3 regions of the Methylomonas stagni genome follow, and region 3 is predicted to be linked to each of the others. Evidence: riboswitches for the same ligand, from Rfam matches in the RefSeq annotation. Region 3 holds a riboswitch; each other region holds the start of a gene.
The links. Region 3 has a riboswitch for cyclic di-GMP ahead of ACP4CD_RS00485 (hypothetical protein). Riboswitches for the same ligand answer to the same signal wherever they lie in the genome.

Region 1 (4,284 bases), 2.1 Mb from region 3:
GCGCCGGGCTAGTGGCCTTTAACAGTGTGTTTCAAGTGCTGTTTTTCGGGGTTTATGCCTGGTTGTTCGTCACCGTGTTGCCGCCGCTGTTCGGTTCGCCGGGCAGTTTGGTGGCGGTGACGATCGCCGATATTGCCCAAAGCGTGTTTATTTATCTGGGGATTCCGTTTATCGGCGGCTTCGCGACGCGTTGGCTGTTGGTCAGAGCCAATGGCAAGGACTGGTACCAGCAGCGCTTCGTACCCAAAATCAGCCCGCTGACGCTGATCGCGTTACTGTTTACGATCGTGACGATGTTCTCGTTGAAGGGCGAATTGATCGTGCAATTGCCGCTGGACGTGTTGCGTATCGCGTTACCGCTGCTGATTTATTTCGTCGCGATGTTTCTGGTCAGTTTCGCGATGGGCAAACTGATCGGCGCCGACTACGGCCAAACCACGACATTGGCCTTTACCGCCGCCAGCAACAACTTCGAATTGGCGATCGCGGTGGCGGTGGCGGTGTTCGGCATCGACAGCGGCGCAGCTTTCGCGGCGGTGATTGGGCCGCTGATCGAAGTGCCGGTCATGGTCGGCTTGGTGAACGTCGCGTTCGCGATTCAAAAGCGCTGGTTTGTTGGGCGCTAGTCCCGGCAGGCTTCGGCGTTCTCGCCAGCACCGGCTTTTTCGAACGATCGATCCCCCTGGAACCTCGGTTTCGGTCAATTTCTCGCAATTCGGCGTCAGCCGCCGCATGCCCTCTACATCCGGCCCTATTTCTCACTGGTGTTTCTCGGGCTGAGCTCGTCTAAGCCCGGACCGGCGTGCCCTTCGACAGGGCGAACGATATTACAAGAGCCGGGTTAATAGGTCCCGCTCCGGCGGGGAAGCACAAACACGCCATTCCCAATGCCACGGGCATCCTGACTTTGCAAGCTATAGTTTTCCCGTTTGGGAAACTCCGGTAGGCGGCGTTTTAGCGGCGACCGAGTGTTTAGCCGCGAATCGCCGATAACTGCGGTTAGCGCGTTTGCAACGCCGGGCAAAGTCAGTCCATCAGTGCTTGGTCCCCGCGACAGCGTCTAACGATTAGCACAGTTGCCCTCTCGCCGATATTCGTTTCCGGCCAATGTTAAGTCCTCCAATCGTTGGGCGGGCGGCCGATGCCGCACGCCAAATTCGACAGTCCATGTCGGATGCGCCCAATTTAGCCTGTTAGGTACGCGGTCCGTGGCGGCAACGATTCGCCCTTGAAAAACAACGTGCTGCGGCATTCGGCGATGTTTCGGCGTATCACGCATGTAATACATTTCACGATTCTTTAACAGAGCTGTAACGGAAACTTATTGATTTGTTTGGAATAATTCGCCGCAACTGAGATGGCAGGGAGCCGCGGATCTTGGTTGATGCGGAATTACAGGGAACAGGGAAGACCAGCGAAGGGAGCGGCAAGAGGAAGAAGGTAGGGAGTAGGTTGCAATACGGACACATGGTAGCGGGGATAGCGACACCACTCGAGGTGTTAGAAGTTTAGTGAGCAGGTAAGCGTGTAAAAGCCAAACTCGCCGCGAGGCGGGGACGGAAAGTTTCAGGTCTTGGCTTGGGTCGGTCGCCGGGGATGGCGGCGGGCGGTAGGAAGCCGACAAGCCAAGACGGCTGGGCTGTCACCTTATGTATTTTTTAAATCTTAAACATAAGGAAACCATTATGAAATCTTTAAACAAAGCCTTGTTGGCGGCGGCGATGTTTGCTGCCACCGGCGCGGCGAATGCGTCTATCAACAACACTAGCGCGGCTACGGTCGAAGCGTATTTGTCGGTATACGACAAAAGCCAAACCTTGACGTTCACGCTGGATTTGGGCGTGTTGATGAGCGATCTGATCGCCAACGTCGCCAACGACAGTTATACGCTGAGCTACAACCTGGCCGACAACGATATGTGGAACACTTTTGCCAGCGGTATGGACGCTTCGCAAACCAAGTTCGCGGTTGCCGTCGGTTACGGTTCCAAGCAGATGATTACCGGTATGGTCGAGATCCCCAAATTCACGAATTTGACTGTGTCGGCAAACACCGGAACGGCAATTAAAAATCACGCGAATGAAATTAACGGTGGACAAGTTGCGGATAACCCCGGTGCTACCGCAGCCGACTATGCGGCCAATCTGAGTTCGTTGGTGTACGACTCCGATACCCCGAAAACCGGGCAGCACAACCAATTCAACACCATCTTCACCGCAGTCAGCTTGGCTCAAGCCAATATAGCCTACGGCACCTCCGGCGATTTCTGGTACTACAACGGCATTCAGCCTCACACTCTGGCCGCCGGTAAATGGACCCTGGCCGGCGATCTGCTGACCTACGCTCCGGTCCAAGCCAATGTGCCGCTGCCGGCCGCGGTTTGGATGTTCGGCGCCGGCCTGATGGGCATGTTGCGCGCGACCCGCCGTAAATACGCCGCCGCGTAAGCGGTATTCGGAGCGGCGTTGGCGCCGCTCCGGTTTTCACGATTGATAACTCGAGGAACTACCCATGAAAAACTTAGTATTAGGCACCGCGATCAGTGCCTTGCTGGCCGCATCAGGTGTGCAAGCCGCCACCATCAATGATCCGATTCCGGTCGACGGCAATAACCTGCCGATCATCGACGCCAGCCAAACCAACGTGTTGTATCTGTCCGGCGCCTCCGCGGCGGTCAACTTTATCGAAAAGCTGATCACCGATTCATCGGTACCGGCCGCCGATAAAGTCTGCGACACCACTAAAAAAGTTTGGAAATACAAAGACAGCCTGACCGGTTCCGACCAAAACGCTTATTTGTGCACCCGCGCTACTACCAACAGCAATGTACCGACCAACAAGCCTTACATCTTGGTCTACAAACGCAGCGCCGGCGGTTCCGCGTTCGGCGTTAGCCCTATCATCGCCGAAGCCAACGGCGATACCGCCAATGCTACGATCGAGTTTTTGAAAATCAGCTCGGCTTGCACCTCCAACACCTTGCCGGTCGCCGGTTCGACGCTGGGCTTGATCACCTGCCCTTACGACTTGGCCGATGCTAGCAAATACAGCACCCACATCTCCGACTTCGGCATTTCCGACGTCGATCCGGGGCAATTTACCGGAAACAACGCCCCAACCGGCTATCTGAATGTGACTTCCGACGATGTCGCTAAATTGACCGTGAAAAGCGCTTCGGCGGTGACCTTCGGCGTGCCGGTCACCAAAAAACTGTATTTTGCATTGCAAGCCGCTCAAATCGCCAACGGTTCCTTGGCGGGCTGCGCGGTCGGTGCCGAAACCGAGGCCTGCATGCCTAGCCTGAGTTCGGCGCAAATCGCATCGATTCATGCCGGCAGCTGGGCGGACTGGAATCAATTGAAAGTGACCGGTTCCACCGGTTTGTACGATTGGGTCCAAGCTAATGCCGCAGCTTATTTGCCGGGTTCTTCGTTGTTGCACACCTGCCGCCGCGAAAACGGTTCCGGTACCCAGGCCCAATCCAACATTAAATTCCTGCACGATCCTTGCACCGAAGCGGCAGTCGCTACTTCACCGGCCGCAGACGCAGTGTCCTTGGGTTTCAGTGAAGGCGACGGCTATCCGATGATCCACGAGAACAACACCTCGGGTTCGGTCGGCAACTGCTTGGACGAGCTGAACGACGGCAGCAACGCCGCCAACGGTTTCAATAACACCTACGGTGTGCGCTGGGCGGTCGGTATCCAGTCTCTGGAGAAAAAGACCGCCGTATCCAGCAACTTCCGTTTTGTTAAAGTCGATGGCGTGGCGCCGACCCTGGCTAACGTGGTCAACGGCAAATACAAGGACTGGGCGGAAAACACTTTCCAATATTGGACCGACCACTTTTCCGACGCCAACCTGAAAAAACTGACCAACGCGATCATTACTTCAGCCGGCGCGCCGGAAGTGATGGCGGCGCTGAATGCCGGTTTCACCCACACCTTTACCGCTACTCCAGGTGCATTCTTGGCCGTACCGACCAGCTTTGCTCCCGAAGCCAACGGTGCGTTTAACGCCAGCCGTCCGGTCAATCCATACAGTCATGCGACAGCAGCCGCATCGACTAATGCCTGCCGCGCACCAACCATTTACAACAACGGCGATGCCAAACTGTAATGGTTGATTAGGGGCAATCCCGAACCAGGTCAGGGACGACCGCCTTAAAAAGTGACCGGGGCAGTCGCGGCAACGCGGCTGACCCGGCCGCTTTTTCGGTTTTAACGCGATTGCCATTTTCGGGGCGACGCGGTCGATTCGTAGCAGGCCGGTTGCCGGTGCGAA
Region 2 (4,284 bases), 970 kb from region 3:
AAGCCAATCAATCCCGTGCCGAACAACCAAAACGCCGCCGGCACCGGCACGGCGGCCACTTGACCGCAACCGGCGAAACTGCCGACACCCAAACAAAAGTCACCGACATCGGCTTGGCGGGTACCGCCTAAAAAATCGGCATTCTCCGGGCTCATCAACAAGTCGCCGCTCAATTGCCAGTTATTAGCGTCGGCGATTATCAGACTCAAATTCGCCAAATCGAACAACACCATGCTAAAGCTGATGTTGTTTTGCAGGTACCAGCCGCCCGGTGTGCCGGCCTGTCCCAAGTCGTCCCAAGCGGCTTGCCGGTTGGCGACGCTGTAACGCAAGCTGAAGTCGCCAGTCACCAGCGAACCGTTGTAGTTGCCGCGAAACAATTCCACGCCGGTCATGCCCAGGCTACCTGTTCCGGTCAGAGTTTCGCTATCGATGGCGAAATTGGGCGTCGTCGCTTTTACGTAGCGATTTTGGGCCTGACCACTCGGATTGGCGACACTGATGGGCGTGATGTCGTGAACCAGATTCACCGCCGGAATTTCGGTTCTGCTGGTATTGCCGAGATAGAAGTAGGAATCGCTGAACTGGGTGTAGTCGGATTGCGTCGTGTCGAAGTAAGCGACCAGAAACTCACCCGGCGCGCTGGAGCTGCCGCCCACCAGCACCGCCAAGGCCTCTCGGTCGTATTGGGTCGTAAACGTGCCGCCCAAGTTGGCGTGCAGCGCGGTTGCGTTGGCCAGCGCCGGCATGCCGGCGCTCAACGCGGCTATCGCCGCCGCGCTATACCAGCGCGCTACTGACTGCTCGATGCGCTTAAACATGGCTAGCCTCCGAACCGAATATGGTCATTCGGCGGCCCTTGCCACCCAGAACCGCCAAGCCAGTGCCGAACAACCAAATGGCACCGGGTAGCGGAACCGCGCTCACTTGACCGCATCCGGCAAAGCTGCCCGTGCCTAAACAAAAGTCGCCGACATCGGTCAGTGCGCTGCCCAGCAGCATGCCGGCATTTTCCGGCGACATCGCCAGCTCGCCGCTAAATTGCCAGTTATCGGCATCAATCCAGCTAGTACTTAGGTTTATGAAGTCGTAAATCGCCATCGTGAAATAAATATTGTTGTCCAGATACCAACCGCTGCCACCATGGTTTTGGCGAGCGGCATCGAAACGTACCGCGAAATCACCGTTGACCAAGCCGGCGCCGTTGGGTGGGTAGTTTGGCGCGAAGAAGCCTTGGACGCCCGCCAAACCGACTTGACCGGCGGTGCCGCCGGCCAGATTTTCGGTATCGATGTGAAAGTCGGCCGACGTGGCTTGTTGAAAGCGTTGCGCGGCTTGACCGGCAATATCGCCGCCGATCGCGGTAATCGCGAAGGTTTGGTTCAGCGCCGGAATTTCGGCGGTAGCGACTTGGCCGACCAGGGCGCCGCCACTAGTGGCGGGATCGGTCGGGTCGGCCGCCACCGCGTCCCAATATGTGCTGAGGTAATAGCCACCAGCGTAAGGTGCCAGCGCGACAGTGTCCAGATTCATCGTAAACGTGCCGGAGTTCGGCGCGTTTAGAACCAAGGCCATCGCATTCGGCGACAGCGCCAACGCGGCAACCAAGGGTAGCCCGAGGCGGATTCGGTAAAAAGGCAAAATAGGCATCGCGATTCCTGTAAAAAACGGTGAGCAAGCGCCGCGCCGGCACAATCTGTCGCGGCGCTCTGATCGAACCAGCAAAAAGGTTGGCTTAAACCGCAAGGTTCTTACGGCGCGTCGCACCGACCAAGCCAATCAGACCACTACCGAACAACCAGACGGCGGTCGGCACGGGTACCGCCGCCGGAAGGTTCATCGAGAGGCTGCCGACGACCGTATCGGTGGCGGAAATCCCCAGGAACGATCCCCAGGTCAGGCCGAACGGGCTGGGATACTTATTGCTGCCGCTTCCAAAAATCAGGTCACCGCTCAAAGTCAGTTCGCCGCCGGCGTTCACGGTTTCGCTGGCATTGGTCAGTTGCAAAAAGGTGGTGCCCGAGAAAAATTGGTCGTAAGTCACCAGATTCCACACGCCACCGATTTTTTGCAGACGAAAATCGTAAGGTGTTAATGAGCCGCTACTGGTGCCGGGTACCGACATGCGCATGCCGCCGCTGAGACCGATTTGGCCACTGGCGGTGTTACCGACCTCCATCGTGGTCGCTTGTAGCGTGCGGTTGACGGCGGCGTAACTGACCGTCGTAAGATTGGTGTTAATCGCTAGCGTCATGTCGATGGCCGATGCAATGCCGCCGACGGTATCGGCGGTAATGGCGATCTGGTTGTAGCTGGCATCAAAGAAGCTATCGATCCGCCAACCACCGGTGACGGCGGCTAACGCCGCGTTGTCGATTGAAATGCCGACGCTGCCGGTAACGAGCGCGGCTTCAGCGCTGGCAGGCGCGAGAAATCCGCCCAACATCGCGATGGAAAGAGCACCGGCGGTGGCTAGTTGCAATCGGTAACTGTGTTTTTGTGTCATGGCATGTCCTTAAAGGGTCGAAATAATGAAAATGTCTGGCCGCAAGGCGCACGTTTCCCGTAACGCCGGACCGAGTTTTCGGTCCGGCGCTGGAAGCGAACATGGCAGTACGGGCAACCCGGCGGTCTTTTGGTCCAAAGATCCGTGGTTTTCCGGCTCCGTCTCGCGGCGGATGTGGCGTTTTTGCCGCCGGTCCCGGCGGCTTCACTCTAGTTCCTTAAGTGATCCGTCCTTTAGCTCCGTGTGTTCAGGCGACCTAATAGCGGTACGCGATGTTGAAATACAGTTCGGTATCCGCGCCGGGTGCGACCCGGCCGTCGAAATAATCGAAAGGTCGATAATAATGTTCGCCGCTAAGGTTTTTGACGGTGGCCGCCAATTTCCATGCCGACGTTTCGTACCCCAGACTGGCGTCCACACAGTGGTAGCCGGAGGTCTTGAAGCGGTTGTCCTTGGATAAATAGGCGCCCGCGCTTAAATTCACGCCAACCCCGATTCGCCAACCGGGCAGTAAGGAGGCCGGCAGTTGGTAATTCAACCACAGCCGCCCGGCCTGGTCGGGCACCTGAGGCAAACGGTTACCGGCCGGAACGCCGGCTTTATCGTCCTGGTAGCGCGCCAACGTGTACGCATAATTGCCAAGCAAATCCAGCCCTTCCGATAACCGCCAATTCAAGTCCGCTTCCACGCCCTCGGCGCGTTGACCGCCGGAGGCGGTCGAGCGTAGCAAGGTGTCGTTCCCATCGGTTACCGCTACCCGTTCGCGGTCGATTCGGAATACGGCAAATTGACCGCGCCAGATACCGTCGATATCGAATTTCAAACCGGTCTCGACGTGGCGCGCCAATTCCGGCAACGGCGTATCGGCAAACTCGACGAAGGGCTGGCCGCGCATACCTTCGCTGTAACCGGCAAACCAGGTCCAGGCTGAACCGATGTCGACGGCGACGCCCAACCGGGGCAACCATTTCTCGGTGTCGGTGCTGTTCGAGCGGCCGCTCGCGGTGTTTCGAAAATCGATGGCCACCTTCCCTCTACGCAAGCCGGCCAGCAAATGTAGCCGATTGTAAAAACTGCCCTGCCATTGCAGATAGCCGCCGTAGGTCAGATTACCGATAAACTGGTTTGGCTGCGCCGGTTCGGGGACGGCATACCTTAACCCGAAGTTGGGTTGGGCAAGATCCACCAAACCGGTATTCGCCAAATCGGCGCCGACGAAGCCAATATCGTCGAGTTCGCCGCGGTCGGCACCGATGACCAACGTGTGCTCGCTGTTTTCCGAGGCGAACTTTCCGGTCAGATAGCCGAGCACGCTGAACTCGCGTTGGCCTTGATACAACTCGGCGTTAACCAGCCCCCATGCCGACGCTCCCAATGCGCTCAGCGGCCGATCGGCTATAAAGCCATCGTCGCCGAATAGCGTTTGCACCCGCTGATCGAAACTGGCTCGAGACACCCGGCTTTTCAGCGTGATCGTCCAGTGCTTATCCCAACGATGCTCGAACTCGCCCCAAATCGCTTGGCTGTCCGAACGGCTTTGGGGCGCATCGGCCGGGCCGATAAAGCTGTCCGGTGGGAGCCGAAACCGGCCGGCTAAGGTGCCGGTGGCCGGCAAGCCTTGATACTCGGTTTGCCGCCAATGCGACAATTTCCCGCGCAAGGTAAGCTTGTTACGATGGTTGTCGGTGAAGGTCAGGGCCGGATTCAAGTTGTAACGCTGGGTCTCGACCGCATCGACGCGGTTGCCGGCATCGGTAAATTCACCGGTCATCCGCAGC
Region 3 (4,284 bases):
GGTACCGGTAACTACATCGATTCGGCCTTTACCTTATATAACGGTGTACTGAACTACCAAGCGCACGACGATGCCAATGAGAAGTTGAATCCGAAGACCGGTTTGGCAAATAGCACCAAGGTTCAGGACGCTCTCGACTCGGCGAATGCGCCGGTCGATGCTCAGGGTATCGCTTCTTCATTTCGCGATACCAGTTTCGCGACGATGGGGGCTACCAACTATGTCGGTCAATTCAATGCCTTGGCGAACTGGGGGCAAGCTAATGTCTCGGGCGACTGGGGTAATATCGAGTTTCGACAAGCCGTGAACGACAATAACCCGGCTGGCGGTGCCGGTACTTCCGCCAGCGAGACTATAGAGACTCTGACCTTAATTCTGGGTGCCGGCAATTACACAATTGGGGCTTCCGGCGCGGTGAATCCAGCCGATTTTAGTCTGTCAAATCTGCATGGTCATTTGGAGTTCTCGGCTGTTGCTACCGCAGCCGCCGTGCCGGTGCCGGGTGCTGTTTGGTTGTTCGGTACTGTCTTGGCTGGATTCGTGGGTTTGAATCGCCGCAAAGTATTATTTGCCTAAATTTCCGACTCGGAAAGCTCGATATGTAACCGATGAATAAAAGACACAAGGATGTGTTATCGGTTGTGAACGGCCCGAAAGGGCCGTTTTTTTTGCCTATGAAAGCTGTTCTTGAGCGGGAGCTTGTCGAGGAAGGAAAGTTGTGCGATTTGCCGATATTATTATTGTAAATAACATAGTTTAATTATTTTACCTGTGTCTTCCCCAGGCTCTATGCGGGAAAAATGCATGGCATACGACTTGCATCCGTACAGGCTAGCTTAGCCGACGAAGTATAGAAAAGATTTTTGGATTGGCTATTGTGTTGTCGGACGATTGATGAAAGTTGGTTTTCATCGGCACGGACGTTGGATCTTTTTACTTGGGGGATTTATGTTGAATATGAATAGGTTTAATTGGGCGGCGCTAGCTGTCGTGTCGCTGTGCGGTTTGTCCGGACAGGCGCAGGCGCATGTCGATTACGCGGATTTAAGCGATCCGATTTCGTCGCCGGGTGGCATCAATGGTGGAACGTTTACCAATTTCGGTTGGCATAACGGTACCGAGGCGGTGTTGGGCGATAGTCATTCGTTGGCCGGCGGGACATTTTTTAAATTTCATCTGGACCAATCTTCGTTAGTGACCATCACTTTTAGCGATATCAGTGGAACAGATGCGTTGAATCCGGCATTCAGTTTGTATTCGGGGCTTTTCGCGGCTGAAGCGCACGACGATACGACGGTAGACCCGTTGAACCCTAAAGTATTGGTTTCCACACCAACGCCGCATGTCGTCAAGTTGGCTTCGCCGGTGGATAACGGGGTGTTGTCGCCGTTTCGCGATACCGAGCACGTCGAATATCGCGGCCAGTTCGATGCGCTGGATTCCTGGAGCATGGCCAATAACAGCGGCGAATGGGCGGTGATTCAATATCTGACTCACGTGGGTCCTGCGGGAGGCAATTCGGTGTCGCTGGTGAATTATCTGTTGGGCGCCGGCGATTATACGATCGCGGCCGGCGGCGGAACGGTTTATGACGCTGCAACCGCGCTGGAGGGTTTGGACGGCCAGATTTCCTTAAGCGTGACGGCGGTGCCTTTGCCGGCGGCAGTATGGTTGTTCGCTCCGGTCTTGGCGGGTTTGACGGCAACGGCAAGGAAACGCAATAGCGCCAAAGGTTGACTTTCGTTTTGGGAAATGAGGAGAAAACAGGACGTTTTGCCAGGGATGGTTCGCCACATTCGCCGCGAGGCGAAGCCGGAAAGCCACGGGTCCTCTTAGGGGGAAGGGACGGCCGGGTTGCAATCGATGTAAGGGACGGATTTGGGGTTCACTGCGAATTCAAGGTCTGTCAGAGGGATAATAATTATTACGGTAAAAATAACTATGAAAAAAATGACTTTAAAAGCTTCGGTTTTAACGTTAGTTGGCGGTATGGCATTAATGTCCGGTCAAGCGATGGCGCACGTGGGTTACGGTTCCGCTTTGTACTGGGGCGCGGGCACTTACGATCCGTTGACAGGTAACACCCAAGGCGCGACAAGTACCTATGGCGCTGCGGCAAACTTTACACCCACCGTATCCAGCAACGGCGGTTATCTGGCCGGTTTGAACCCGGATTCCTTGGGTAATACTCACGACATCCGCTTCCGTTATTTCATTCTGGAAAAAGACGCGAATGTTAGCTTCACCATTACCGGTACAACCAATGCCAATGGTGCAAGCACCTTGAACCCAGGCTTCTCGTTGTACAACGGCGTGGTTCCAGCTTCCTCGCACGACGGCGTGGGCGATGTCGCTTCAACCGCGGCTGATCCCGATACCGCCGCCTATTTGGCGGGAGCGCCTGATTTTGCTTCTTGGTCGCCGTTCGCGGGTGTCAATGACGTTCGCGGTGGCGCGGCGGCCGGCACAGCCGCTAACCCTACCGGTTTGTGGGGCGTGTTCGATACCAACGGCAGTATTACCACAGGCAACAATGGCACTGCCGGCGCGACCGATACCCATGGCCCGAACTATTTGGGTAATTTAGATACTGCTAAGATCGCAACGATTACCTATACCGGCAAATCGGGTGCGGACGCCGCGGCGGGTTCCAGCTTCACCAACTCATCAGGCGGAACTACTGGCGTTTTAGCGGCCGACGGTACGGTGGATAACAGCGTGTCTTGGAATGGCTTTTTGCACGCCGGCGTCTATACCCTGGCAATCGGCGGCGCCAATGTCGCGGATTACACCCAGTTGTTCAACGACATCGTCAACGGCGGCGCCACCGCCGGTAGCCAGTACGCGGCAGCCTACACAGCCGACCGTTTGGCCCGCGGTTTGACTATCAGCAACTTCAGCGTAACCACCGTTCCGGTTCCTGGTGCGGTTTGGTTGTTCGGTAGCGCATTGATGGGTTTCCTGGGCATGAAACGCCGCGCGCGTAGCGCTTAATTCAAGGAAGGTTATCGGCTTGCTTCGATAACGCATTGGCGGGATGCCAACCATTCGCGAGCGCTCGCCCCAGGGATTGGGGCAAGCGCTCGTTTTTGTTTTGATGCCATCGGGCCGGTTTGTGACGCTTAAGGATGCCGCTTTAAATGATATTCGATGGCCGAGGCGTTTTTCTTTAGTCGCCGGCATACTGTCGATTCGATGCCGGCAACGGACGATTTGGTTTTTCGCGCTTATAATGCCCGGCCCGATTACCGATCGAGTACTTGTTAGGACGTTCGCGGCGATCAATAGGTTTTTACTTCTTACTCAAAGTTTGGTCAGTCATGTCTGAAAACGGTTTAACCGATTCTAAAGCGCGGAGCGGCGCATTGAGCACCGCCGCGTTGTTTGCCCTGGTGACGCTTAGCGGCGGCGCGGTGATGATATTGGAACTGCTGGGTACGCGCATTATCGCGCCGTTTTATGGGGTCAGTTTATACGTTTGGACCGCACTGATTTCGGTGACGATGATCGCGTTGGCGATCGGGTATTACCTGGGCGGCTATTTGTCCGATCATTATCCGGCCTTGCGGCTGGCGCATATTTTGGCGCTGGCTTCGGTAACAACGGCGCTGATTCCGTTTCTCGGCGGTCCGGTAATGACGTGGACTAATCCGCTGGGAATACGCGGCGGCGCGTTTGTCAGTGCGTTGTTATTGTTTACGCTGCCGCTGACTTCGTTGGCGATGGTCGGGCCTTACGTTATCAAAATGGCCACTCGCGACTTGCGGGGTGTAGGCCGGGCAGTCGGTTCGGTGTATGCGGTCAGCACCGTCGGCAGCGTGATCGGCACTCTGTTGCTGGCTTTCTATTTATTGCCGGAATTCGGTACCCGCGCGATCGTGTTCAGCTTGAGTCTGGCGTTATTAGTGGTGGTGATCGGTTTACTGGTTTTCGACAGGCCGGCGCCGTCAACGGGTGGGGCGACGTTTTCGGTGGTATTGGTGGCCGCGCTGACTTGTACGTTGGCGGCGAACGGCTATGCCAAGACCGTCAAATCGGTCGGCGGATTTAAAGTGTTGCACGAACAGGAAAGCATCTACGGCTGGGTTAGAGTCGTCGACGACGAGCGCAAGGGCTTTCGCTTGCTGTTGTCCGATTCTTCGGTGCTGAGTGCGGTCGAAAAAGCCCAAGGTCGCAGTTTGCTGGGGTATCAGGTGATATTGGGTTTGGTGCCGCCGTTGTTCAGACCCGAGGCCAATCAAGCCTTGCTGATCGGTTTGGGCGGCGGCCATGTTGCTCGCGATT

Region 1: linked by a shared signal. The riboswitch ahead of ACP4CD_RS09955 (VPLPA-CTERM sorting domain-containing protein) and the one ahead of ACP4CD_RS00485 (hypothetical protein) in region 3 are both predicted to bind cyclic di-GMP.
Region 2: linked by a shared signal. The riboswitch ahead of ACP4CD_RS05085 (hypothetical protein) and the one ahead of ACP4CD_RS00485 (hypothetical protein) in region 3 are both predicted to bind cyclic di-GMP.

The regions. Positions count from the first base shown of each region.
Region 1 covers NZ_CP189557.1:2,158,703-2,162,986, reverse strand. The annotation lists gene arsB (ACR3 family arsenite efflux transporter) at 1-626, shown strand, start outside; cyclic di-GMP riboswitch class I at 1,524-1,647, shown strand; gene ACP4CD_RS09955 (VPLPA-CTERM sorting domain-containing protein) at 1,686-2,447, shown strand; gene ACP4CD_RS09950 (hypothetical protein) at 2,512-4,119, shown strand.
Region 2 covers NZ_CP189557.1:1,069,507-1,073,790, reverse strand. The annotation lists gene ACP4CD_RS05095 (VPLPA-CTERM sorting domain-containing protein) at 1-821, opposite strand, end outside; gene ACP4CD_RS05090 (hypothetical protein) at 814-1,650, opposite strand; gene ACP4CD_RS05085 (hypothetical protein) at 1,736-2,506, opposite strand; cyclic di-GMP riboswitch class I at 2,616-2,695, opposite strand; gene ACP4CD_RS05080 (TonB-dependent siderophore receptor) at 2,763-4,284, opposite strand, start outside.
Region 3 covers NZ_CP189557.1:101,512-105,795, forward strand. The annotation lists gene ACP4CD_RS00475 (PEP-CTERM sorting domain-containing protein) at 1-576, shown strand, start outside; gene ACP4CD_RS00480 (VPLPA-CTERM sorting domain-containing protein) at 958-1,737, shown strand; cyclic di-GMP riboswitch class I at 1,780-1,862, shown strand; gene ACP4CD_RS00485 (hypothetical protein) at 1,990-2,994, shown strand; gene ACP4CD_RS00490 (fused MFS/spermidine synthase) at 3,321-4,284, shown strand, end outside.